Regions from separate parts of the Rothia sp. SD9660Na genome, predicted to be linked through region 1. Evidence: predicted binding sites of a transcription regulator. Region 1 holds the regulator's gene; the other holds the start of a gene.

The links. The regulator LexA, encoded in region 1, represses DNA repair genes until DNA is damaged. The targets are predictions, from matches to a motif close to TCGAACANNTGTTCGA.
Region 2: a site for LexA is predicted at 8,286-8,301, ahead of ruvA (Holliday junction branch migration protein RuvA). Genes of this name have one in related genera too.

The regions. Positions count from the first base shown of each region.
Region 1 covers NZ_CP125946.1:1,713,685-1,725,329, reverse strand. Annotated here, with positions in the region: gene hflX (GTPase HflX) at 1-1,497, shown strand, start outside; gene QM007_RS08140 (ATP-dependent DNA helicase) at 1,494-3,530, shown strand; gene lexA (transcriptional repressor LexA) at 3,545-4,261, opposite strand; gene QM007_RS08130 (LysM peptidoglycan-binding domain-containing protein) at 4,480-5,082, shown strand; gene QM007_RS08125 (histidinol-phosphate transaminase) at 5,158-6,267, shown strand; gene hisB (imidazoleglycerol-phosphate dehydratase HisB) at 6,321-6,953, shown strand; gene hisH (imidazole glycerol phosphate synthase subunit HisH) at 6,953-7,633, shown strand; gene QM007_RS08110 (CG2302 family histidine operon protein) at 7,637-7,807, shown strand; gene priA (bifunctional 1-(5-phosphoribosyl)-5-((5-phosphoribosylamino)methylideneamino)imidazole-4-carboxamide isomerase/phosphoribosylanthranilate isomerase PriA) at 7,862-8,593, shown strand; gene QM007_RS08100 (SseB family protein) at 8,593-9,513, shown strand; gene QM007_RS08095 (DUF1844 domain-containing protein) at 9,510-9,929, opposite strand; gene infC (translation initiation factor IF-3) at 10,298-10,948, shown strand; gene rpmI (50S ribosomal protein L35) at 11,152-11,346, shown strand; gene rplT (50S ribosomal protein L20) at 11,461-11,645, shown strand, end outside.
Region 2 covers NZ_CP125946.1:1,145,809-1,157,453, forward strand. Annotated here, with positions in the region: gene QM007_RS05605 (hypothetical protein) at 1-220, shown strand, start outside; gene QM007_RS05610 (nucleotidyltransferase family protein) at 231-548, shown strand; gene QM007_RS05615 (GNAT family N-acetyltransferase) at 618-1,121, opposite strand; gene QM007_RS05620 (FBP domain-containing protein) at 1,118-1,612, opposite strand; gene QM007_RS05625 (NADH:flavin oxidoreductase/NADH oxidase) at 1,703-2,788, shown strand; gene QM007_RS05630 (HIT family protein) at 2,827-3,375, shown strand; gene QM007_RS05635 (hypothetical protein) at 3,507-4,484, opposite strand; gene QM007_RS05640 (Mur ligase family protein) at 4,529-5,836, shown strand; gene QM007_RS05645 (type 1 glutamine amidotransferase) at 5,836-6,615, shown strand; gene QM007_RS05650 (YebC/PmpR family DNA-binding transcriptional regulator) at 6,677-7,435, shown strand; gene ruvC (crossover junction endodeoxyribonuclease RuvC) at 7,458-8,129, shown strand; gene ruvA (Holliday junction branch migration protein RuvA) at 8,316-8,933, shown strand; gene ruvB (Holliday junction branch migration DNA helicase RuvB) at 8,941-9,978, shown strand; gene QM007_RS05670 (preprotein translocase subunit YajC) at 10,088-10,435, shown strand; gene secD (protein translocase subunit SecD) at 10,521-11,645, shown strand, end outside.

The sequences.
Region 1 (11,645 bases):
CTCGATGAAAGGGCCCGCGAACTCTCAGATAACCAGCGTGAACACTCTGAATACGACGGCGACCAGGTAGATCTTGAAGAGCGTCGAGCGCTGCGCCGTGTAGCGGGCCTCTCCACCGAGCTTGATGACGTTACCGAGGTCGAATACCGCCAGCTGCGCCTAGAGCGCGTTGTACTGGCAGGCGTCTGGTCAGAGGGCACTCTGGAAGAAGCTGAGAATTCCCTGCGTGAGCTGGCGGCACTGGCTGAGACTGCCGGTTCAGAGGTTCTGGACGGTCTGGTGCAGCGTCGTCTGAAGCCAGACCCGGGCACCTACCTGGGCTCCGGCAAGGTGCTGGAACTCAAAGATATCGTTGAGGCGTCCGGCGCCGATACCGTGATTGTGGATGCTGAACTGGCCCCCTCCCAGCGCCGTGCTATTGAAGATATCGTCAAGGTCAAGGTCATTGACCGCACCGCCCTGATTCTTGATATCTTCGCCCAGCACGCTAAGTCGCGTGAAGGTAAGGCCCAGGTTGAGCTGGCCCAGCTCGAATACATGCTGCCGCGTCTGCGCGGTTGGGGTGCCTCCCTGTCCCGTCAGGCCGGTGGCCGTGCCGCCGGTGGTGAAGGCATCGGTTCCCGCGGCCCCGGTGAAACCAAGATTGAAATGGACCGCCGCCGTCTGCGCGCCCGCATGGCCAAGCTCAAGCGAGAGATTGCGGCCATGGCTCCTGCACGCGAGACCAAGCGTCTGAACCGCAAGCGTAACCGGGTGCCGTCCGTTGCGATTGCCGGTTATACCAACGCCGGTAAGTCCTCCCTGCTCAACCGCCTCACCGACGCCGGCGTGCTGGTTGAAAACGCCCTCTTCGCGACCCTGGACCCCACCGTGCGTAAGGCCCAGACTCCGGACGGCGTGGGCTACACCCTCTCTGACACCGTCGGCTTTGTGCGCGCCCTGCCCACCCAGCTGGTGGAGGCCTTCCGCTCCACCCTTGAGGAAGTTGCCGACGCTGATGTGATCGTTCACGTTGTGGATGTCTCCCACCCCGACCCCGAGGGGCAGGTCCATTCTGTCCGCCAGGTGATCACCGAGGTTGATGCCCAGAACATCCCTGAAATCATCGTGCTCAACAAGGCAGATGCGGCTGACCCCTTCGTCATTGAGCGCCTGCGGCAGAAAGAACCCAACCACGTTGTGGTCTCAGCCCGTACCGGTGAGGGAATTGAGGAGCTACAGCAGAAGATTGCGGACACCATTCCCCGCCCCTCCATTGAACTCAACCTGCTGGTACCCTTCTCAGCAGGTGGCGTGGTATCCCGTCTGCACGAGTGGGACGCCGAGATTCTGCGCACTGCCTTTGTGCAAGACGGCACCTACGTTCAGGCACTAGTGCGCGAAGAAGTTGCCTCTGACCTTACTGAGTACGTGCTCGAAGAAGACCTTCTTGAAGTACTGCAACCTGAAATCGACGAAGCTATCGCCTCAGGGGCGGTTGAAACTCAGCGCGCATGAACGAACACGTCACCGCACCCACCGGGCAGGAGCTAGAGACCCTGCCCGGAGCCAAGCCCGTCCTACAGCTCCTCGACACCGTCGTGGAGCGCTCCGGCGGCCAGAAGCGCGACGGCCAGCGGACCATGGCAGCCCACGTAGCCCGCGCTCTCGACACCGAAAAACACCTGCTGGTGCAGGCTGGCACCGGTACCGGTAAGTCCCTGGGCTACTTAGTACCCGCCATTCATGCTGCCCAAACAGCAGAAAAACCTATCGTGGTAGCTACCGCAACGCTGGCCCTGCAATCGCAGATTGTCAACCGCGATATTCCGCGCCTGCTGGAATCCCTGGGCGATGAACCCGAGCATGAAACCGACGTCGCTATTCTCAAGGGCCGCAACAACTACGTCTGCCTGCATAAGCTCGAAGGCGGCTACCCCGAGGACGACGGCGATGCCCTTTTCGATATGGATGCCGCTACCGGTTCCACCGGCCCCGCCGGAAAACTGGGGGAGGAGGTTGTGCGCCTTCGCGAATGGGCGCAGACCACCGACACCGGCGACCGCGACGAGTTGCTGCCAGGCGTGAGCGATAAGGCATGGCGGCAGGTAGCCGTCACCGCCTCAGAATGCCTGGGCAAAAAATGCCCCCTGGTTGAAGAGTGTTTCAGCGAGATGGCTCGAACCAGGGCTACTGAATCAGATATCGTCATTACCAACCACGCCTTGCTGGCGATTAATGCCTTTGAGGGCGCTGCGGTGCTGCCCGACCACGACATCGCCATCATCGACGAGGCCCACGAACTGGCTGATCGCGTCACCGGCGCTGTCACCGGGGCACTCTCGCCGGCCGCTATTACCAAGGTCGCCCGCAGTCTCAAACGGCATACGGACGCCGACCACAAGGCATTAGAACAGGCAGCGCTCGCTCTTGACGATTCTCTCAACGGGGTGCCCGCCGAGATGATGCCCAAGGGCTTGCCTGACCGGGTTGCCGCTGCCATGGAACGCGTGCGTGATGCAGCGCGTCAGGCCCTCACCGATACGAAGAGTGGCGACAAGGACGGCGACGCCGGACGTCAGATGGCCCGGGCGGCTCTGACCGAAGTACACGAAACCTCCGAGAAAATGCTGACCGCTGACCCTCTGTATCAGGTGATTTGGGTGTCTCGTACCGGTTCCTGGGAACCTGGCAAGGGCTATGTCGCTGCTGCCGATGACGACCCTGCCACCTTGAATATCGCCCCTATCTCGGTCGCTGGTTACCTGCGCGAGGGTCTTTTCGAAAACCGTACCGTGGTGCTCACCTCCGCAACACTGACAGTGGGAGAAAGTTTTGATGCCGCCGCTGGTGCCCTGGGGCTGATGGGTAAGGACTCTCCGCGCTGGGACGGTATCGACGTGGGCTCACCCTTCAACTACCCCAAGCAGGGAGTTCTTTATCTGGCGTCTGACCTGCCCAAACCCGGGCGGGGAGTCTCGTTGGAACAGCTGGACCGGATTGTGGAACTGGTGACGGCTTCGGGCGGCGGTGCACTGGGGCTCTTTTCCTCAAAACGCGGGGCAGAACTAGCTGCCGAGTATGTACGGGAACGAACCGACCTCAATATTCTTCTGCAGGGGGAGTCTTCCTTGCGTGCCCTGGTTAAAGAGTTCACCGACGATACCGATTCTTGCCTTTTTGGCACCATGAGCCTCTGGCAGGGCGTGGATGTACCCGGGGATTCCTGCCGCCTGGTCATGATGGACCGTATTCCCTTCCCCCGCCCTGATGATCCGCTGTCGCAGGCCCGTACCCGGGCGGTAGCAGCTGCCGGGGGCAATGGCTTTATGGCTGTGTCTGCCTACCACGCAGCGGTCCGTATGGCTCAGGGGGCAGGGCGTCTAGTGAGGTCTGTGGGTGATAGGGGAGTTGTGGCCGTCCTTGACTCCCGCATCGCTACTCAGCGCTACGGCTCCTACCTGGTGAAGTCCCTTCCGCCCTTCTGGACTACTACCCGCAAGGACGTCGTGCTGGGGGCGCTCGAGCGCCTCAAGCAGTCAATCGACTAGTTAGAGGCTAGGTCTTAGAGACTGCGCAGTACGGAGACGACCTTACCCATGATGGTGGCTTTATCGCCCAGAATGGGCTCGTACTGGGTGTTCTGGGGCAGCAACCAGGTGTGACCATCGCGCTGGCGGAAGGTCTTCACTGTGGCCTCGTCGTCGAGCAGAGCCGCGACGATGTCACCGTTCTGGGCGGTGTTCTGGGCACGCACTACCACCCAGTCGCCATCGCAAATCGCAGCATCGACCATGGAGTCCCCCTTGACGCGCAGCATAAAGAGGTCGCCCTGACCTACGAGCTGGCGGGGGAGCGTCATGACGTCTTCAATTGCCTGCTCAGCGGCAATGGGCGAGCCCGCAGCAATACGGCCCACCAGGGGAACGGTAGCGAGGTTATCGTCGGTCTGCGCGAAGGTGGGCACAATCGGCAGGGCGATGACGCTGGTTTCAGGCTTTGCTTCTTCGGGGGAGGTCTCGCCGGTGAGAACTTCAATAGCGCGAGGACGCTTGGGATCGCGCCTAATATAGCCCATCTCTTCGAGGCGAGAGAGCTGGTGGGTAACAGATGAGAGTGAAGCGAGACCTACAAGGTCGCCGATCTCACGCATAGACGGCGGGTAGCCGTACTCATCAATAGCGCTTGAAATGGCGCTCAAAATTTTTTTCTGGCGGGCAGTGAGGGGGCGAGAGCCCTTGTGGGGCGGGCTTGCCGGAGTCTGCGGAGTTCGTTCGCTCACGGTATCTCGTCTCTGTTGGTTCTTAAAATGTCAGCCACCCGGTGTTCACTATCAAGTGGTCTTCTAAGACTATGCCAAGCAAACAGGTTATTCAAACATTTGTTCTAATTTTTCTCGACTATGTTCGATTTTTCTGATAGAACATAGATACGAAGAAATTTTAGAACAAAGATTCGACTTTTGGTTGAATGTTTGAGCGTGAATCAGGAGAAAGACTTATGAGCACCATCGCCTTGCCCGAGTTTATGGCTCGTACTTCTTTGAAGAAGCCCCTTGATCAGGCTGCTACTTTTACCGTCCGCCAGCACCCGCAGGTACCCGCATCAGCCGGGGCACTGCGACAACCCCAGTACCGTATTCGTTTTGCGGCACCTGTGCCTGCTCGCCCTGAACCTGTAGCTTCCTTGCGGAATCTGCCTTCCCGCCCTGCTGTTTCTGGCTCGGCGCAGCAACCTAGTGCAGTAGTAGAACCACCCCAGAGTGCGAAGAAGGAGCGCCAGAAAATCCATCTGACCCGCCGGGGGCGCCTGGTTTTTAGGGGCCTGCCTCTACTCACTCTCGTGGCTCTTGTGGTTCTCGGTGCTTTGACTTTCCTTGCACCCGGCGAAGCTAAGAGTGCCACTGTCGAACCTGTTGTTCCGGTTAGCCAAACGGTCACCGTTGTGCACGGCGATACTCTCTGGACCATCGCAGCAGATGTGGCACCCGGTGAAGACAATCGAGACGTCATCAATCGCATCATGCAGATTAACGACCTCACCAGCGCACAGCTGGTTCCCGGTCAGGTTCTTGAGGTACCTGTCTACACTCGGTCACAATAAGAAAAAGAGCGGTGCCCTATGCCAGACTGCGAAACAAGAATGCAGCGTACGGGGCTAGGTCGCTACACTAGGGGAGTGACCGAAACTACCACAGCACTCGAAACCCTGCCCCTGCGCGAAGATTTGCGGGGCCGTTCACCGTACGGCGCACCTATGATTGATGTTCCGGTAACCCTCAACGTTAACGAGAACACCCACCCCATGCCGCAAGAAGTCATCGAGGCCATTAAGCGCGATGTGGCCGAGGCTGCCGCAACCCTCAACCGCTACCCCGACCGCGAGTTCGATACCCTCAGGGCGGAGCTAGCAGACTACCTGGGGCACGGTCTGACTCCCGAGAACATCTGGGCAGCCAACGGCTCCAATGAGATTCTTCAGCAGCTTATGCAGGTCTTCGGCGGGCCTGGCCGTTCGGTCATGAGCTTTGTGCCCACCTACTCCATGTACCCCCTGCTGGCAGATGGCACCAACACAGCCTTTATTGCCGGTACCCGCGCAGCCGACTACTCACTGACTGCAGCATCGGCGGTTGAGCAAATTGAGCAACACAAGCCCTCGATTGTCATCCTCTGTTCACCCAACAACCCCACAGGCACAGGTCTGGGCCTAGATGTCATTGAGGCTGTCTACGATGCCGTTGTCGCCTATAACGGTATCGTCGTGGTCGACGAGGCCTATGCCGAGTTCGCTCAGCACCGCACCCAAAACGCCCTCACCCTGCTGCACGGTCGCCCTAACCTGGTGGTGAGCCGCACCATGAGCAAGGCTTTCGCTCTGGCTGGTGCCCGCCTGGGCTACTTTGCAGCTGCCCCTGCTGTGGCGGATGCCGTCCGCCTGGTCCGCCTGCCCTACCACCTCTCAGCTGTCACCCAGGCAACCGCTATTGCAGCCCTGCGCCACCGCACCCAGCTGCTGGCCAACGTCGACGACATCCGCGCCCAGCGCGACCGTATCGTAGAGCACCTGACCGGTTTAGGGCTAGAGCCCGCTGTCTCAGACTCCAACTTTGTATTCTTCGGCGGTCTCAAAGACGAAAAAGCCGCCTGGGCCTACCTGCTGGAGCACGGCGTTCTGGTGCGCGATAACGGAATCCCCGGCTACCTGCGCGTTACCGCCGGTACTGAAGCAGAGACCAGCGCCTTCTTAGACCACCTCACCGACTACGTGCAGACCTTCGAACGGTAAGCGCCCCGCACCCATCCTCACCCCGGCAAGAACCTTCAGAAAAAGAGACAGACATGGTAGTTCCCACCGAATCATCCACTGGCATCGGCCCCCGCATCGCACAGATGGAGCGCACCACCAGCGAGTCCTCCGTCAGCGTCGAAATTAACCTGGACGGCACCGGCGTCTCAGACATCGACACTGGCGTTCCCTTCTATGACCACATGCTCACCGCCCTGTCTAAGCACTCCCTGATTGATATGACCATCAAATGCTCCGGCGATACCCACATCGATGTGCACCACACCGTTGAAGACACCGGCATTGTGCTCGGTGAGGTTCTCCGTCAGGCCCTGGGCGATAAGGCAGGCATCCGCCGCTTCGGTACTGCCACCGTGCCCCTTGATGAAGCTCTTGCCTCTGCCGTGGTCGATATTTCTGGCCGCCCTTACCTGGTCCACACTGGCGAGCCCGAAGGCTTCGAATACCACCTCATTGGTGGGCACTTCACCGGGTCTATGGTGCGCCACGTCTTTGAGGCTTTTGCCTATCACGCCGGTATCTGCCTGCACATCACCCTGTTGGGCGGGCGCGACCCCCACCATATCGCTGAAGCCCAGTTCAAGGCTCTCGCCCGCGCCCTGCGTCAGGCAGTAGAGCCCGACCCCCGCCACGCCGGCATCCCCTCCACCAAGGGGGCCCTCTAATGAGCGAGACTTTACAGCAGAAGCCCACCGTCACCGTCCTTGACTACGGGGCAGGGAACGTGCGCTCAGCCGTCCGCGCCCTTGAAGAAGCCGGCGCCCACGTGGTGCTGTCCCGCAAGGAGACAGACGTGCTGGGTGCAGACGGCTTGGTCGTACCTGGCGTTGGCGCTTTCAAGGCCGTCATGGACGGCCTGAAAGAAGCAGATGCTATCCGCATGATTGGCAGGCGCGTTGCGGGCGGACGCCCCGTGCTCGGTATCTGCGTAGGCCTGCAGGTCATGTTCGACAAGGGCGTTGAGCACGGAGTTGAAGCCCATGGCCTGGGCGAGTGGCCTGGCACCGTTGAGAAGCTCAAAGCCGAGGTTGTGCCCCATATGGGGTGGAATACCGTCCGTGCACCTGAAGGGTCTAGGCTCTTTGCCGGTATTGAGAACGAACGCTTCTACTTTGTGCACTCCTACGGGGTGCAAGAATGGACCTTCGACCAGAACAACGAAGCCATGCTGCCGCCGCAGGTTACCTGGGCTCACCACGGCGGTGACTTTATCGCGGCGGTCGAAAACGGGCCCCTAGCTGCCACCCAGTTCCACCCCGAAAAGTCGGGTGAGGCTGGCATCCGCCTGCTCAAGAACTGGATCAATTCCCTGCCTGTAACCGGGCGTTTAGACGGGGCGAAGTAGGGTATGTCAGCTACAACGTCCGGGCTACTGCTCATGACCGTAGGCATGATGTTCATCGGCGGAGCCTACTCCTTCTACAAGCAAAAAATTACCTGGGTAGCTCAGCTGGTGCTGCTGCTGGTGGGCCTAGCCTTTGCCGGGTACGGCCTGTACGTCGTGATGAACTACAGCTAGCCCGCCGCCCCCCTAGACCTAGATTTTTACCGACCTACTCCCAAGGAGAGAACAATGACTGATCGTCTCGAACTGTTGCCCGCGGTCGATGTAGCCAACGGCCAGGCCGTGCGCCTGGTGCAGGGCGAAGCCGGATCGGAAACCAACTACGGTTCCCCCGTTGAAGCTGCCCTAGAGTGGCAGAATGCCGGTGCTGAGTGGCTGCACCTGGTCGATCTCGACGCTGCCTTTGGCCGCGGCGACAACATCGAGATTCTGACTGAGGTAGCTCAGGAACTTTCCATCAAGATTGAGATGTCGGGCGGTATCCGCGACGACGAATCCCTGGAACGAGCCCTGTCGCTTAACCCCGCCCGCATTAACCTCGGCACCGCTGCCCTCGAAAACCCCGAGTGGACCCGCAAGGTCATCACCGAGCACGGCGATGTTATCGCTGTTGGGCTGGATGTCCGCGGGGACGTACTGGCTGCCCGCGGCTGGACCAAAGAAGGCGGCAACCTCTGGGAGGTTCTCGACCGCCTGAATGACGACGGCTGTGCCCGCTACGTCGTCACCGACGTCACCAAGGACGGCACCCTGCAGGGCCCCAACCTGGAACTTCTGCGCAAGGTTGCTGAGCGCACCGATAAGCCGGTGGTCGCCTCCGGCGGTATCGCAACTCTGGACGACATCGCAGCCCTGCGCACCATGGTGCCCCACGGAGTTGAGGGCGCTATCACCGGCAAGGCCCTCTACGCCGGCAAATTCACCCTGGCCCAGGCACTCGACGTCGCAGGTCGCCCCTAGTGACAGACTTTTCAGATCGCGTGCACCGCGCCCACACCCACGGGCACGGCAACCCCGGAGACCCCAGCGCACCCCGCCGGGAGTTACCTGCACATATCGCTGCCCAGCTGGCGTCCGCCGGTCAAAAAACCGATACCGGCGGGCAGCCCTGGGAAGGGCGCAACCTGGGGGAGGGAACCAGCCACACCCACCAGTTCCCCGGCGACGACGGAAAAACTGACCCCGCCCTGCTCAAGGTTCTTGAAGCTTTCAAAGCCGGTAAGGTCGATGAGGTTGCCGTGGTTGACGCCCTACGCTCAGTGCGCATTTTCGCACCCGTGGTGGCTCAACTATCACAGGCAGAAATTACCGAGCAGGGGCTAGTCTCAGACAAAGAATCGGATATGGCCCTGGTCAGTATTCAGGCTCCGGACGGACGCCGTGCCCTACCGGTCTTCACTAACGTGGACGCGCTCACCGCCTGGCACGACCTAGCTCGCCCGGTTGCCGCTGACATGCGCAAAACCGCCCTGTCAGCCGTAGAAGATGACAACCAGCTCATCGTGGTAGACCCGGGCGCTGACCTCACCTTCGTGCTCCGCCGCCCCGCCTTCTGGGCCATTGCCAAGGGCGAAGAATGGGTGCCCTCCTACCGTAACCAGCAGGTTGCCCAGGAACTCAGCAACATTGCTGCGCCCCTGTCAGCTGTTGTCGCGGTTGAGGCAGGCCCCGGCACCGGCGTGTACTCGCAGACCGCGAGCGGACGCGTGCTCGCAGGCGGCGGGCACGGGCCAGAACTCAAGATTATGCTCAAGCTCCGGCCCGGCCTTACCCAGGAGCAGGTCAACCAGATCGTGCAGACCTTCCAGCAGGGGCTCGCCCTGAACCGGGTCATCGCCGAGCAGGCTGACTCTGTACAGATTGCCCTGGCGTCGGCTTAGAAGACCGGCCCGGTGAACTTTTCGCCGGGGCCCTTGCCGGGGGCATCTGGGTAGGGAGACGCCTCGCGGAAGGCCAACTGTAGGGAACGCAGGCCGTCACGCAGGGGAGCGGCGTGCTGTGAACCAATCTCGGGCGCCGCAGCGGTAACGAAACCTGCCAGGGCGGTAATCAGCTTGCGAGCCTCATCAAGATCTTTGAGGTCTTCGGCGTTCTCTTCAGCAGCCAGGCCGCACTTGACGGCAGCAGCGCTCATCAGGTGAACAGCAGAGGTGGTGATCACCTCAACAGCGGGCACCTCAGCGATATCGCGCATCTGGGCGTTAACTTCTTCAACCTGCTCGGCAGTCAGGCCTTCAGGCAGTGCCTCGCCCTGCTCAGAGGACTCTTCAAAACGGTAGCTAGTTTCGTTGCTCATGGTTACTAGAATCTCACACCAACCCCGCCGAGCGTGAATCGCCCGTCACACTCAACCCGACCACCGACGTCCGCCCCAAGAAAAACAGCCAAAACCCTTGAAAAACCGCCCCTAACCCAGTAATGTTAAGAGCTGTTTGCAAGTGGAACCCAGGTTCCCACCCGCTGCCGCCAACTCTGGCGACCGGGTCAGCACCCGCAGCCTCCCTCTGGGAAGCAAAAATGGTAGCAGCGCCGCCTGCCGGCGTCCGCTCCCTCAAGTGCGGGTAGGTAACTGGAGCCTCCGCTTGCTAGCCGCAACCGGGGGCTTTTTCGCTCCCACAGAAATTCACGGGGGACACCCCCACCACAAGCAACAGGAGCTTTGTCATTAGCGATCCACGCATCAACGACCGCATTCGCGTTCCGGAAGTTCGACTCGTCGGCCCCGGCGGTGAACAGGTCGGTATTGTCCGCGTAGAAGATGCACTGCGTCTTGCTCAGGAGTCTGACCTTGACCTGGTTGAGGTTGCTCCCAACGCTAAGCCGCCTGTGTGCAAGCTTATGGACTTCGGCAAGTACAAGTACGAAGCCGCAGTCAAGGCACGTGAATCTCGTAAGAAGCAGGTCAATGCTTCTTTGAAGGAAATCCGTTTCCGCCTCAAGATTGATACCCATGACTACGAAACCAAGGTCGGGCACGCACGTCGTTTCCTAGCTGGCGGTGACAAGGTCAAGGCTATGATTCAGTTCCGTGGTCGTGAACAGCAGCGCCCCGAGATGGGTGTGCGACTGCTTGAACGCATGGCGAACGACCTGACCGAGGTTGGCACCGTAGAGTCCAACCCTCGCGTTGACGGTCGCAACATGGTGATGGTTCTTGCCCCGCTTCGCGGCAAGCAGGAAGCCCGCCGTGAGAGCCAGAAGTCAGGTGGCCGCAAGGGTCGCGAACGCGTCAACACCACCGAGGCAACCCCTGTAACTAACTCCCTGGCAGATGCAATGCCTGAGGAGCTCAAGGCACAGGCGTCAGCCGAATAGGAGCTGTTTAGACAACCAGGTGCAAGCTCGTGTAGGGTTTCGTGCTTGGTCGTCGTCCGCTTACCGCCGTTTTTATTGAGAAATAAAGGCACCGGTGGGCGGGCAGAACACCCTTAAAACTTCCCCGCCCGCCGGGGACGTTGAGTTTTTCAGTTCCTCACCCCGTAACCGGGGCGAGGGTAGAACGTAAGGAGAATCGGCTCATGCCGAAGCAGAAGACCCACTCTGGTGCTAAGAAGCGCTTCAAGCTCACCGGTACTGGCAAGGTTAAGCGCCAGCAGGCCAACCGCCGCCACTACCTCGAGCACAAGTCATCCCGTCTGACCCGTCGTCTGGCATCTGACCAGATCGTAACCGGCGGCCAGGCTAAGGTCATCAAGAAGATGCTGGGCAAGTAACCTCCTTCTTTTTGAAGCTTCGCCCCGCAAGGGCGCACCAAAAGTAGATATTTTCTCTCCTGCACCAGCGCTAGATTTTTAGCTGGGTAGGACACAAGACGTTAGGAGACACACGTGGCACGTGTGAAGCGCGCGGTTAACGCGCACAAGAAGCGCCGAGTAATCCTTGATCGTGCATCAGGCTACCGTGGCCAGCGTTCACGCCTTTACCGTAAGGCTAAGGAACAGGTCACTCACTCACTGGTATACAGCTACGACCACCGTCGTAAGAAGAAGGGCGACTTCCGTCGTCTCTGGAT
Region 2 (11,645 bases), 570 kb from region 1:
CAATCAGCAGGGCAAAGAAATCAGGGCAGTTATTGCCGATACCCACGCCTATAACTGGACCCTCACCGGAATCCGCGCATTCACCAGGGTTACCCATGAAGGCGCAGCAAACTCAACCATCGTTATCTCAACCATGGCCATGAAACTACCAGAAGGTACGAACATAGAAGACCTGGCAGCAGTGATGAGAGACTACCGCGACAAAGCCCTGACCAACTAAACTGGTACTTGTGAAAGCCACACCCGAAACCCTCAAACTGCGGAGCCTTGTTGAAGAGCACCGAGCTGAAATAGATCAAGTATTTGAACAGTACGGTGCAAGTAACCCGCGACTTTTTGGGTCTGTGGCACGTGGGGATGCAGACGAAACGAGCGATATCGATATTATGGTGGACCTGCATGAACCAGACCGTAGAAGACTCATGCGATTAGCGGGAATGTCGCAGACGCTCCGTGAAATTCTCAACGTTTCTGTTGATGTAGTAACACCCAGTATTCTCAAGAACAAGGTATCTGACTTCGCTCTCAAAGAGGCGGTTGCGCTATGAGCCGTCCGATAGAACTTAGACAACCTTTTAACGTGAAGGCAGTCGAAGAACAAAATTAGATTCGATTTTCTACGCCACATTTACCGGCCGAGTGAAAACCTCCACCGTTGAAACCACATCACCTTGGGTAAAGTCCTTAACTTCGCCACTGGGTATGTAGCCTAGGGCTCGCCAGAAAGGTTCGGCGACCTCGGCGTTAGTTGCCACAATCCCCAAACGTAAGGTGCTGATATGTGGGTGCTGCCGAACCGCACCCAAATAGGCGTCGTGTAGGGCCCGGCCCACCCCGCGTCCTTGCGCCTGCCCATCAACTAGGGCAAGGGCTACATGGGCAAACTCCTCACTGGGGAAACCCAACACAGCAATCAAAACCCCAACCAGGCGTCCGCCCTCAAAGGCCCCCAACAGCACAGGGGAGTGGGATAAACCGGGTGGGAAGACCGTCAGGTTTTCCAGCGCAGAGCCAGGTTGAGCGGGGCGGCCAGAAATCCGTAGGAAGTAATCAGGGTTCTGGTCATAGAGTGCCTGGACCACATCAGCCTGGGTGGGCGCGAGCGCCCCAACCTGAATCATGCGGCTCCCGCCACCAGTCGCTCAATAAACTTGACCGCATTATCGCGGGTGCGAGCTATGCGCTCTTCGAGGGACAGTGTCTCGTCCATCTGGCGAATACCCGCCGGCTTTTTCTTGCCGCGCACATAGTCGGTGCAGGCCAGGTTGGAGCACAGGTAGGTGCCGATGGTGTTGCCGCGTCGCCCCGACTCGCCCGGCCGGGCCGCCGTATACAGCGAGATCCCCGACCCCGGGTGCAGGGTCAGGCAGAACTGGCACATCTGAGCGGCCTTACTCTGGGCCTTAGACTTCTGCAACAACACGCCATGCACCTGCCCCTCATGTTCCACGACCAGGCAACCCTTGAGCGGGCTTTTCGGGTCGAGCCAGGATAGGAAAATTAGGTCGTCCCAGTTCTGTTCCTTGAGGCTGGGTAGGTTGAGGCGTTTAGTCTCGCCCTTAGAGCAGTTAATAAAAGATGAGCGGACGGCAGCTTCGGTCAGTTCTTGCATGCCTGCAAGTTTACCCCCTGATGCGGGAATACTCAGGCCCACAATCCGGTTGAAGCGGGTGCACAACACCATTTGAAAGGCCGAATGAACATGACTTCGCCCCTCTTTGAACCCTTCACTCTGCGCTCCATGACCACCCGTAACCGTCTTTGGGTTCCGCCCATGTGCCAGTACTCGGTCGAACAGCAGGACGGCAAGCCCACCGCCTACCACATTTCCCACTACGGGGCTCTAGCCCGGGGTGGAGCCGGGGCCGTCATTGTCGAAATGACCGGCGTTGAGCCCGCCGCCCGCATCAGCCCCTACTGCCTGGGCCTATGGAGCGACGAACACACCGAGACTTTCAAGCCGGTCGTTGACGCTATTCATGCCGGGGGAGCCAAGGCAGGTATCCAGATTGCTCACGCGGGGCGTAAGGCCTCAACCCCCGGCGAGCTGGTGCCGCACGATGGTGGTTCTCTGGGCGAGGACGAGGGTGGCTGGGTTACGCTGGCCCCGTCCGCTCTTGCCTACCCCGGCTTGAAAGAACCAGAGGAACTGACCGAAGAGAAAATTGACGATCTGGTTCAGGCTTTCGCTGCGGCTGCCGCCCGCGCGGTGGCTGCTGGCTTTGACTTCATTGAGATTCACGGGGCTCATGGCTACCTGATGACCCAGTTCCTTTCGCCCCTCTCTAACCAGCGAGACGATTCCTACGGTGGCTCCCTGGAAAACCGGGCCCGCTTCGCGCGCAGGGTTGCCCGTACCATGCGCGATGTCATGCCCGCAGAGATGCCGCTCATCGTCCGCCTGTCGGCCACTGAGTTTGTTGACGGTGGCATTACTGTCGAGGAAACCTCACAGGTGGTGCGCTGGCTGGCTGAGGACGGCGTAGACTTTGCCGATATTTCCACCAGCGGTAACTACCCGGCAAAGATTAGTGTTTATGCGGGCTACCAGGTTCCTATGGCCGCTCAGGTCAAGTGCGAGAGCGGTCTGCCGGTAGGGGCTGTTGGCATGATTAACTCACCGCGTCTGGCTGAGTTCATTGTAGGGTCGGGGCAGGCTGATGTGGTGCTGGTGGGCCGGGAGGCTCTGCGTAACCCCGCCTTCGCCCTGCACTGGGCTGATGAACTCAAGGTCGATATCGACTATGTGCCTGCCCAGTACCAGCGGGCCTGGCGCACCCGGCGCTAGGCGGCGTCCTACCTGCCCCTCGGGATAAACTGAGGGGTATGGTAGAAATTCCCGACTACACCACCGACGATTTTGAGCTGCCGGGGGTTCCGGACGCCTTCCAGCGGCTCTGGACGCCCCACCGCCGCGCCTACGTAAAGGGCGGGCAAAAGGACTACACCGAAAACACCTGCCCCTTCTGCGAAGCCCCCACCCACGATGATGCCGAGTCGCTCATCGTGCACCGTGGTGAGCACGCCTACGTCATTCTCAACCTCTACCCCTACAACCCCGGGCACCTGCTGGTCTGCCCCTACCGGCACATCCCCAACTACGACGACGCAACACTCGAAGAAACCGCCGAAATTGCTGCCCTCACCCAGAAAGCCATGGGAATTCTGCGGGAGGTGAGCCGCGCAGCCGGCTTCAACATCGGCATGAACCAGGGCAAGGTCGGCGGGGCAGGGGTCGCCGCCCACCTGCACCAGCACATTGTGCCCCGCTGGAGCGGTGACACGAACTTCCTGCCCATCGTCGCCGGCACCAAGACGGTCACGCAGACCCTGGACGAGATCCGAGACCTGCTCAGCACTGCCTGGGATAGCTAGGGGAGGCAGCAGGCAAGCCAACTAAGCCCGCTGGCTCGGGGCTGGCGTGAATGATATCGAGCGCCCCAGCGCGAGATATCAGAGGGTCGGCGGGCGTTTGGCTTGCCTGCTGCCTTATATCGACTATCTTCCTAGAACAGCAATTCCTGCACGGACGCCGGGGGAGTGAGTTCCCCGTGCTGGCGGCAGGCCCTGTTGGAGAGCTCTGCGGTGTTGATGAGGAAGGTCTGGTCGGGGTCGCCGAAGTGGGCGGTGAGAAATTTGCCGGTTCCACCGGTGATGTAGAAGCCGTGGGTGCCTTCGGTGAGGGTGGGGTAGCCGGTGAGGGGCTCGGGGTTTTCTGCCCGTAAGGACGCGTAGGCTCGGCTCATCGCGACGGATGGCACCCAGCGGTCTGCGGTGATATCGAAACCGTCGATGGTGTCTTGTGCGTCTTCGAGCGCCCAGGTGGCGTTTTCTACAGCCATGTAGTGTTCAGATTTGAGGCGTTCGGTGCTGGCGGGGTCGACCCAGGCCTTATATTTGGTAGAGGCCCGTTTGAACTGGGTGAGGTTGGCCTCGTGCGAGACCAGGTCTTCGAGCTGGCGCACGATGATGCCGGTGTCTGCTCGGGCTACGAAGGTGGCTGCGGCAACAGCTTGATCGTCCAGACGGCGGGGGTTGGAGTGCAGGGACGCGGTACCGACCTTAGATGTGCTATCGGGAAAAGTGGCAATGTAGAGGTAGTGTTCAAGGTTGACATAGGCCAGAGCTGCCTCGTTCATGCGGGAGCCCAAGTGAATGCGGTGAATAGGTGCGAATTCGTCGCGGGCCAAGCAGGAGTCGCACTGCTTGCCCTTGGTGATGATGGTGTGGTTGGGGCAGGGTTCTAGATGAAAGCCGACACTATCGAGGTTGGCCCGTGAGTAGCCGCTGCAGTAGGTGCCGCCACCGCGGACGTCCGCCGGGAGGGCAGTAAATCCGAGGAAGCTACCCGGGGTAACGGCGATAGTTTCAATCTCACCGCTAGGTTGACCATCAAGAAGAGGCTCAACTTTAAGATAGGGGGCCCTGTCGCGCCAAGTGATGTCACGCCAGATAAATTCGAGGAAGGGTACAAGCTGGTTCATGGAAGTAGTCATTACAGGTTCGAAGCATACACAAACCCGGTAAGATAGTCACCATGTCACGACCTGTTGTTCGCCTTGTTGGCCAAGGCATTCGTTATGCGACCAAGTTGCGCGGGGGCGGCTCTGCCTTCCCGGGCTTGGTCATGGAGAAGTTGCACCCGAATTTTGTGGCGGAGGAGCTGGCTAAGCTGCCGCGTGGTGTCGTTGTTGTTTCGGGTACGAACGGTAAGACGACCACCACTAAGATGGTGGTGCAGCTGCTGGAAGCCCAGGGCCTGAAGGTCTTTACCAACCGCACCGGGTCGAACTTCGTGCGGGGTGTGGCTGCTGCTCTGCTGGGTGATATGAACCTGGCTGGCAAGCTGGATGCAGACATCGCTGTGCTTGAGCTGGATGAAGCCCACGCCGTTCATTTTGTGCGTAAGGTCAAGCCTAACTATGCGCTCCTGCTCAACGTCTTGCGTGATCAGCTGGATCGTTTCGGTGAGATTGACACAACCCGCCGTATGCTGGCTACTGTCGCCGGTGCAACCACGGGCACAGTCGTGCTCAACCGCGAGGACCCGCGCATTCGCTCTTTGGCTCAAAATATTCAGCCTGGCACTCAGGTCAGCTATTTTGGTCTATCCGAGAAGCTGCGTGCCCTCTTCCCCTCCGACGACGATTTGCGCACCAGCCCCGAGGGGGCCGAGCGCGCGGACGCCGGTCTTCTGGCACCAGAGCTGCCGGCGGCGTCCGTCCTGCTCAAGGACTTCAAGGGAACCGCCGCCACCTTTGATGTTGCAGGCAAGGAGCTGGCGGGCACCATTAACCTCTACGGTGTCTACAACATCTTTAACGCTGCGGCAGCAATGGCCCTGACTCGCGAGGTTATGGGAGATGCTCTCAACGAGACTAAACTTCTGGCTGAACTTGAGCATATTGCCCCGGCTTTTGGCCGCGGTGAAACCCTCAACGTTAACGGCCAGACCCTGCAGCTACTTCTGGTGAAGAACCCCAGCGGGTTCCGCCTGTCGCTGGCGTCCGCCGATGCCAAGGACTACGCCACCATGATCACCATCAACGACGCCTACGCCGACGGCCGCGACGTTTCCTGGCTCTGGGACGTCGACTTCCACTCCCTAACCCAGGGCGGCGTCACCATGGTATCGGGCGTGCGCGCCTACGACATGGCCCTGCGCCTGCAGCACGACGATGTTTATGTAGAAAACATCAACGAGGACCTCGAAGAAGCCCTGGCCACCTTTATTGCCAAGTCAGAGGGTCGCCCCATGCGCATCTTCTGCACCTACACCGCAATGCTGGCCATCCGTAAGGAACTGGCAAAAATCACCGATGTGGAGGAAATCTAATGAGCGATTTTGAGAACGCACCGGTCGAAGCGGGCGAGCAGATTATCACCCAGACCGGCAACAACAAGAGCCTGAAAATTGTGCAGCTCTACCCCAAAGACATGAACATCTACGGGGACTGGGGCAACACCCTGTCGCTCTCCCGCCGGGCCCAGGCCCACGGTTTCACCACCGAAATCGTTGACTACAACCCCGGTGATGAATTCCCGCTCGATGGCGATATCTTTGTGGGTGGCGGTGGCCAGGATTCAGGCCAGTCCGTCATCCAAGATGACCTACTGGCTAACGCTGAAACCCTGCGCATGCTGGCAGAAGACGGCACCCCCATGCTGGTCATCTGCGGTCTTTACCAGCTCTTCGGTAGAGAGTTCAAAACCGTAGGCGGCGTCACTCTCAACGGTATTCGCGTCTTTGACGCTAAAACCGTCGGCGGCGAAGAACGCCTGATCGGAAACATCGTTGAGGAATCTGAAGAGTTCGGCACCATCATCGGGTTCGAAAACCACTCGGGGCTCACCTATCTCTCCGGCGACACCAAGCCCCTGGCCACCGTCACCAAGGGCGAGGGCAACAACAAGGAAGATTCCGGCGAGGGCGCCCGCGTCCACAACGTCATTGGAACCTACCTGCACGGCTCCCTGCTACCCAAGAACCCGGCCATCTCGGACTTCCTCATCAAGCAGGCTGCTATCAAGAAGTACGGTGAGTTCACCCCCGTCGTCATCGACGACACCCTCGTGGAAAAGGCGCGCGCCTCAGCGTCCGCCCGTCCACGCTAGAATAGTACGAGGTACATCGCGCCCGCCCGCGTGCAGGCGCACCAGACGAATAAGGAGAATCATGTCAGGTCACTCCAAATGGGCCACAACCAAGCATAAGAAGGCAGCCATTGACGCCAAGCGCGCCAAGGCCTTCGCTAAGTACATTAAGGCAATTGAAGTTGCAGCTCGCATGGGTGGCCCCGACCCGGCAGGTAACCCCGCCCTCGACCTTGCAGTATCAAAGGCCAAGAAGAACTCTGTTCCCAACGACAACGTTGAGCGCGCTATCAAGCGCGGCGCCGGTCTAACCGGTGAAGCCGTTGACTACACCGAAATCATGTACGAGGCCCGCGGCCCCCAGGGTACCGCCCTCTACATTGAATGTCTGACCGACAACCGCAACCGTGCAGCCGCTGAGGTTCGCACCGCAGTTACCCGCAACGGTGGCACCATGGCGGACTCCGGATCTGTAGCCTTCCTCTTCGAGCGCAAGGGCGTTGCTGAAGTTGCTAAGACCGAGGGCCTGACTGAGGATGACGTCCTCATGGCAGTGCTCGACGCCGGCGCTGAGGAAGTCATCGACGAGGGTGAGATCTTCACCGTTGTCTCAGAGGCAACCGACCTGCCCGCTATCCGCAAGGCTCTGGAAGAGGCTGAGCTCGAGTACAACAACGACGACCCGGTCTTCCGCCCCACTATGCAGGTAGACCTGGACGCCGAAGGTGCTAAGAAGTTCCTCAAGCTTGCCGACGCCATCGAAGAACTAGACGACGTACAGAACGTCTACTCCAACGCAGACATCAGCGAAGCCGTTATGGCCGAGCTCGAAGCTGAGTAACCAGCAGGGAAAGGAGGAGCGCGTGGCCCCGGCTCACGGCACCTCACACCAGCGCCCGGAACCCGCACCGCGAGTTCCGGGCGCTGCCCGCATTCTGGGGGTCGACCCGGGTCTCACCAGGTGCGGTTTCGGTTTGGTCGATATGACGTCCAACCGCAAGGCCCATTTCGTGAACGTGGGGGTGGCTGGTACTGCCGCATCAGAGAGCCTGGACGCCCGCATCCTCAAGATTCTGCGCGCCGCCGAAGCCTGGCTCGATACCTACCAGCCCGATGCCCTGGCCATTGAGCGAGTTTTTGCCCAGGAGCAGGTCAATACCGTTATCGGAACTGCCCATGCCTCAGGCGTGGTCATCGCAGCTGCCGCTGCACGCGGTGTGCCGGTACACTTTCACACCCCCTCAGAGGTTAAGGCGGCTGTGACGGGCTCCGGACGCGCCGATAAGGCCTCGGTGGGTCGCATGGTCACCCGCATTTTGGGGCTTGACACGATGCCCAAGCCTGCAGACGCGGCGGACGCCCTCGCTCTAGCTATCTGCCACGGTTGGCGCGGCGGTGGTATTGGCTCGGGCATTAACATGGCAGCCACTACCCAAACCCATCAGGGGTCAAACCCGGCGGCAGCACGGCGAACGTCCCAGCTCACCCCCGCCCAGCGGGCCTGGATGGAGGCAGAGGCAAGGGCACGAAGGTAGGGCGAGGGTCTTGGGTAGGCGGCGGACTCACAGCGAAGCTGCTGGCTCGGGGCTGGCGTGAATCGCGTAACGAGCGTAGCGAGTCGCGCGAGAGGGTCGGCAGTGAGCGTGAGTCCGCTGCTTGCCCGCAACATACAAGACACACGTTTCTTGTACTAGTACATATATTCGAATAGAATTGGTTTCATGATTAGCTCACTGACCGGTACCGTGACCCACCTGGGGTTGGAGACCGCTGTTATCGATGTAAACGGTTTTGGCATGCTGGTGCACCTCAACGCCCGTACCGCCTCGCAGCTGCGCCTGGGGGAGAAGGCAACGGTTCTGACCACCATGATTGTGCGTGAGGACTCCATGACCCTCTACGGCTTTGCTGACCCTGCCGAGCGTGAGGTCTTTGACATGATGCTGTCGGTGTCGGGTATTGGTCCGCGCATTGCCCTAGCTGTGCTCGGCGTGCATACCCCGGCCGAGGTTGAGCGCGCTGTGGCCACCGGTGACGATAAGGCCTTCACTAAAGTACCCGGTATCGGCCCCAAGGGGGCGCGCCGTATCGTCCTGGAGCTTGCTGGCAAGCTGATTTTGGCAGACGGCGCTACCGACCAGCTGCCGATTGACCAGGGCGTGAGCTGGAAGCCTCAGGTGCAGGACGCCCTGACCAGCCTGGGCTGGAACGAGCGCGATGCAGTCAGTGCCATCGAGTCCTTTATCGAACATTACCCGAAGGCCGAGACCATGGGTGTGGCTGAGGCCCTGCGTTCCGTGCTGGCCTCACTGGGTAACCAGAACACGGTAGGTCGATAGGTAATCTATGAGTCAGTTCCCTCATGCCGATGGGCAGATTCCCGGCCAGCGCCTGGTTTCGATGGATGAAGAACCCGAAGAAAAGATGATTGAGGCGGCCCTGCGCCCCAAGTCCCTTGATGACTTTGTGGGCCAGCAGCGCGTGCGTCAGCAGTTGTCCCTGGTGCTTGAAGCATCGAAGATGCGCGGACGCTCGGCCGACCACGTGCTCCTGTCGGGCCCTCCCGGCCTGGGTAAGACCACCCTGGCCATGATTATTGCTGCCGAGATGGATGCCCCCCTGCGTATTACCTCCGGCCCGGCTATTCAACATTCGGGTGATCTGGCTGCGATTCTCTCCTCTTTGACCCCGGGCGAGGTGCTCTTTCTCGACGAAATCCACCGAATGAGTCGCCCGGCTGAAGAAATGCTCTACATGGCCATGGAAGATTTCCGAGTGGACATCGTGGTGGGTAAGGGAGCCGGTGCTACCTCTATCCCGCTAGAGCTACCGCCCTTCACTTTGGTGGGGGCAACCACTCGCGCGGGCCTGCTGCCCGGGCCCTTGCGTGACCGCTTCGGCTTTACCGGACACCTAGAGTTTTACTCCGTGGCCGAGCTGGAAAGCGTCATCCGCCGGTCGGCTGGCCTGATGGAACTCAATATCAGCCCCGAAGGCTTTGCAGAGATTGCGGGTCGGTCCCGGGGCACGCCTCGTATCGCCAACCGCCTGCTACGTCGTGTGCGTGACTGGGCTCTGGTGAATGGTATTGACCGTATCGAAGCCTCAGCCGCTGCCACAGCCTTGAATATGTATGAGGTCGATGAGCGCGGCCTGGACCGCCTAGACCGTGCTGTGCTCGAAGCTCTGATTACTAAGTTCGGCGGGGGACCGGTGGGCCTCTCAACCCTAGCTATTGCAGTGGGCGAAGAGACCGAAACCGTCGAGACCGTTGCCGAGCCCTACCTGGTGCGTGAAGGCCTGATTGGGCGCACACCCCGTGGACGTGTTGCCCTGCCTGCGGCCTGGGAACACCTCGGACTGGAGGCTCCGGACCTGTCCTAACGGCAGGGTGCCTGTAATATCAAGGAGCAGCCAGCCAAGGGCAAGGAACTTAGCATAGAATGGGGACTTAGTTTGTTCACCCCCATCAACCACGTTAAGAGGGATTCTCGTGCAGTCAGGCTCACCCCTGTTTATGCTCTTACTCCTAGGCATCATGATGTTGGTACTTATCGTGCTACCAGCACGCCGCGCCAAAAAGGCCCAGCAGCAGATTAAAGAACGCCATGACGCCATGGTGCCAGGTACCCAGGTCATGACCAACTTCGGTCTCTACGGATCGGTAGTCTTCATCGACAAGGAAGCTAACACCGCTCACCTGGAAATCGCCCCCGGTACCGTGGCCAAGGTCCACCTCATGACCGTCACCAGCATCGAGGATGACACCGCTACCACGCCGGTAGCTGACGCCGAGCGTCCTGTCATCCAGGGTGAAGTCGCAGACGACCCCAAGAACTAAACACTATTCTCAGGTGCGCTACCTCTTTTGTGGAGGTGGCGCGCCTTTTCATGTTTCACTAACCCACTCACCTGAAGGGGTACCGATGGCTCAACCATCCCACGCCACCAAAGCCAGAGGGGCACTTGCCTCGATGGCCCTGGTGTTGCTTTTACTGGCCGGAGGGATCTTCGGCACGACCTTTGCCGGGGGCACCTGGCTTCCCAAACTGGCTCTCGACCTTTCTGGCGGCACCCAGCTGATTCTCTCGCCAGAGACCAACGATTCCTCTGGCGAGGAAATTACTGCTGAGCAGCTCGACCAGGCTGTTGAAATTATCCGCCAGCGCGTCGATGGCGCGGGCGTGGCGGAAGCTGAAGTGACCACCCAGTCGGGCCAGAACGTCGTGGTTTCTGTGCCCGGCACTTTGAGCTCAGAAACCCGCGATCTGATTCAGACCTCGGCGCAAATGAGCTTCCGCGCGGTCATCAACGCTGGCACCCCGCAGGCGGTTACGGCGGACGCTACCGCTGCCGAGGACGCCCTGCCCTCACCGACGGCTGAACCCACCGACGGGTCCGACTACAACTGGGTGACAGGCGACCTTTGGCGCCAGTACGAGCAGCTGGACTGCACTATCCCCGCCAATGTGGATACCACCAACCAGGATCCCAATGCCGCCATTGTTGCTTGCGCATCAGATGGTAGTGAGAAGTACATCCTGGGCCCCATCGAAATCGAGGGTACCGATATCGAGACAGCCTCCTACTCCCAGGTGGCTAGCTCAACCGGTTACGCGACCGGCCAGTGGGGCGTGAATATCGTCTTCAACGAGGCTGCTACCCAGACCTTTAAGGACGTCACCACCCGCCTGAACGCTATTCGCGGCACCAACGCGTCCGACCCCCGCGCCCGTTTTGCCATTATGCTGGACGGTCAGGTGCTCTCTTCCCCGGTCACCCAGGCAGTGATTACCAACGGCCAGCCTCAGATCACCGGTAACTTTACCGAAGAAGAGGCAGCCAACCTGGCTGAGCAGCTCAAGTACGGTGCCCTGCCCATTAGCTTCACTATCCAGTCGGAGCAGCAGATTTCTGCAACTCTGGGTGCTGACCAGCTGAAGATGGGTCTGATTGCTGGTCTGATCGGCCTGCTGCTGGTGTTTATCTACTCCCTCTTCCAGTACCGTCTGGTGGGCCTGGTTAACATCACCTCGATTATTGTTGCGGGC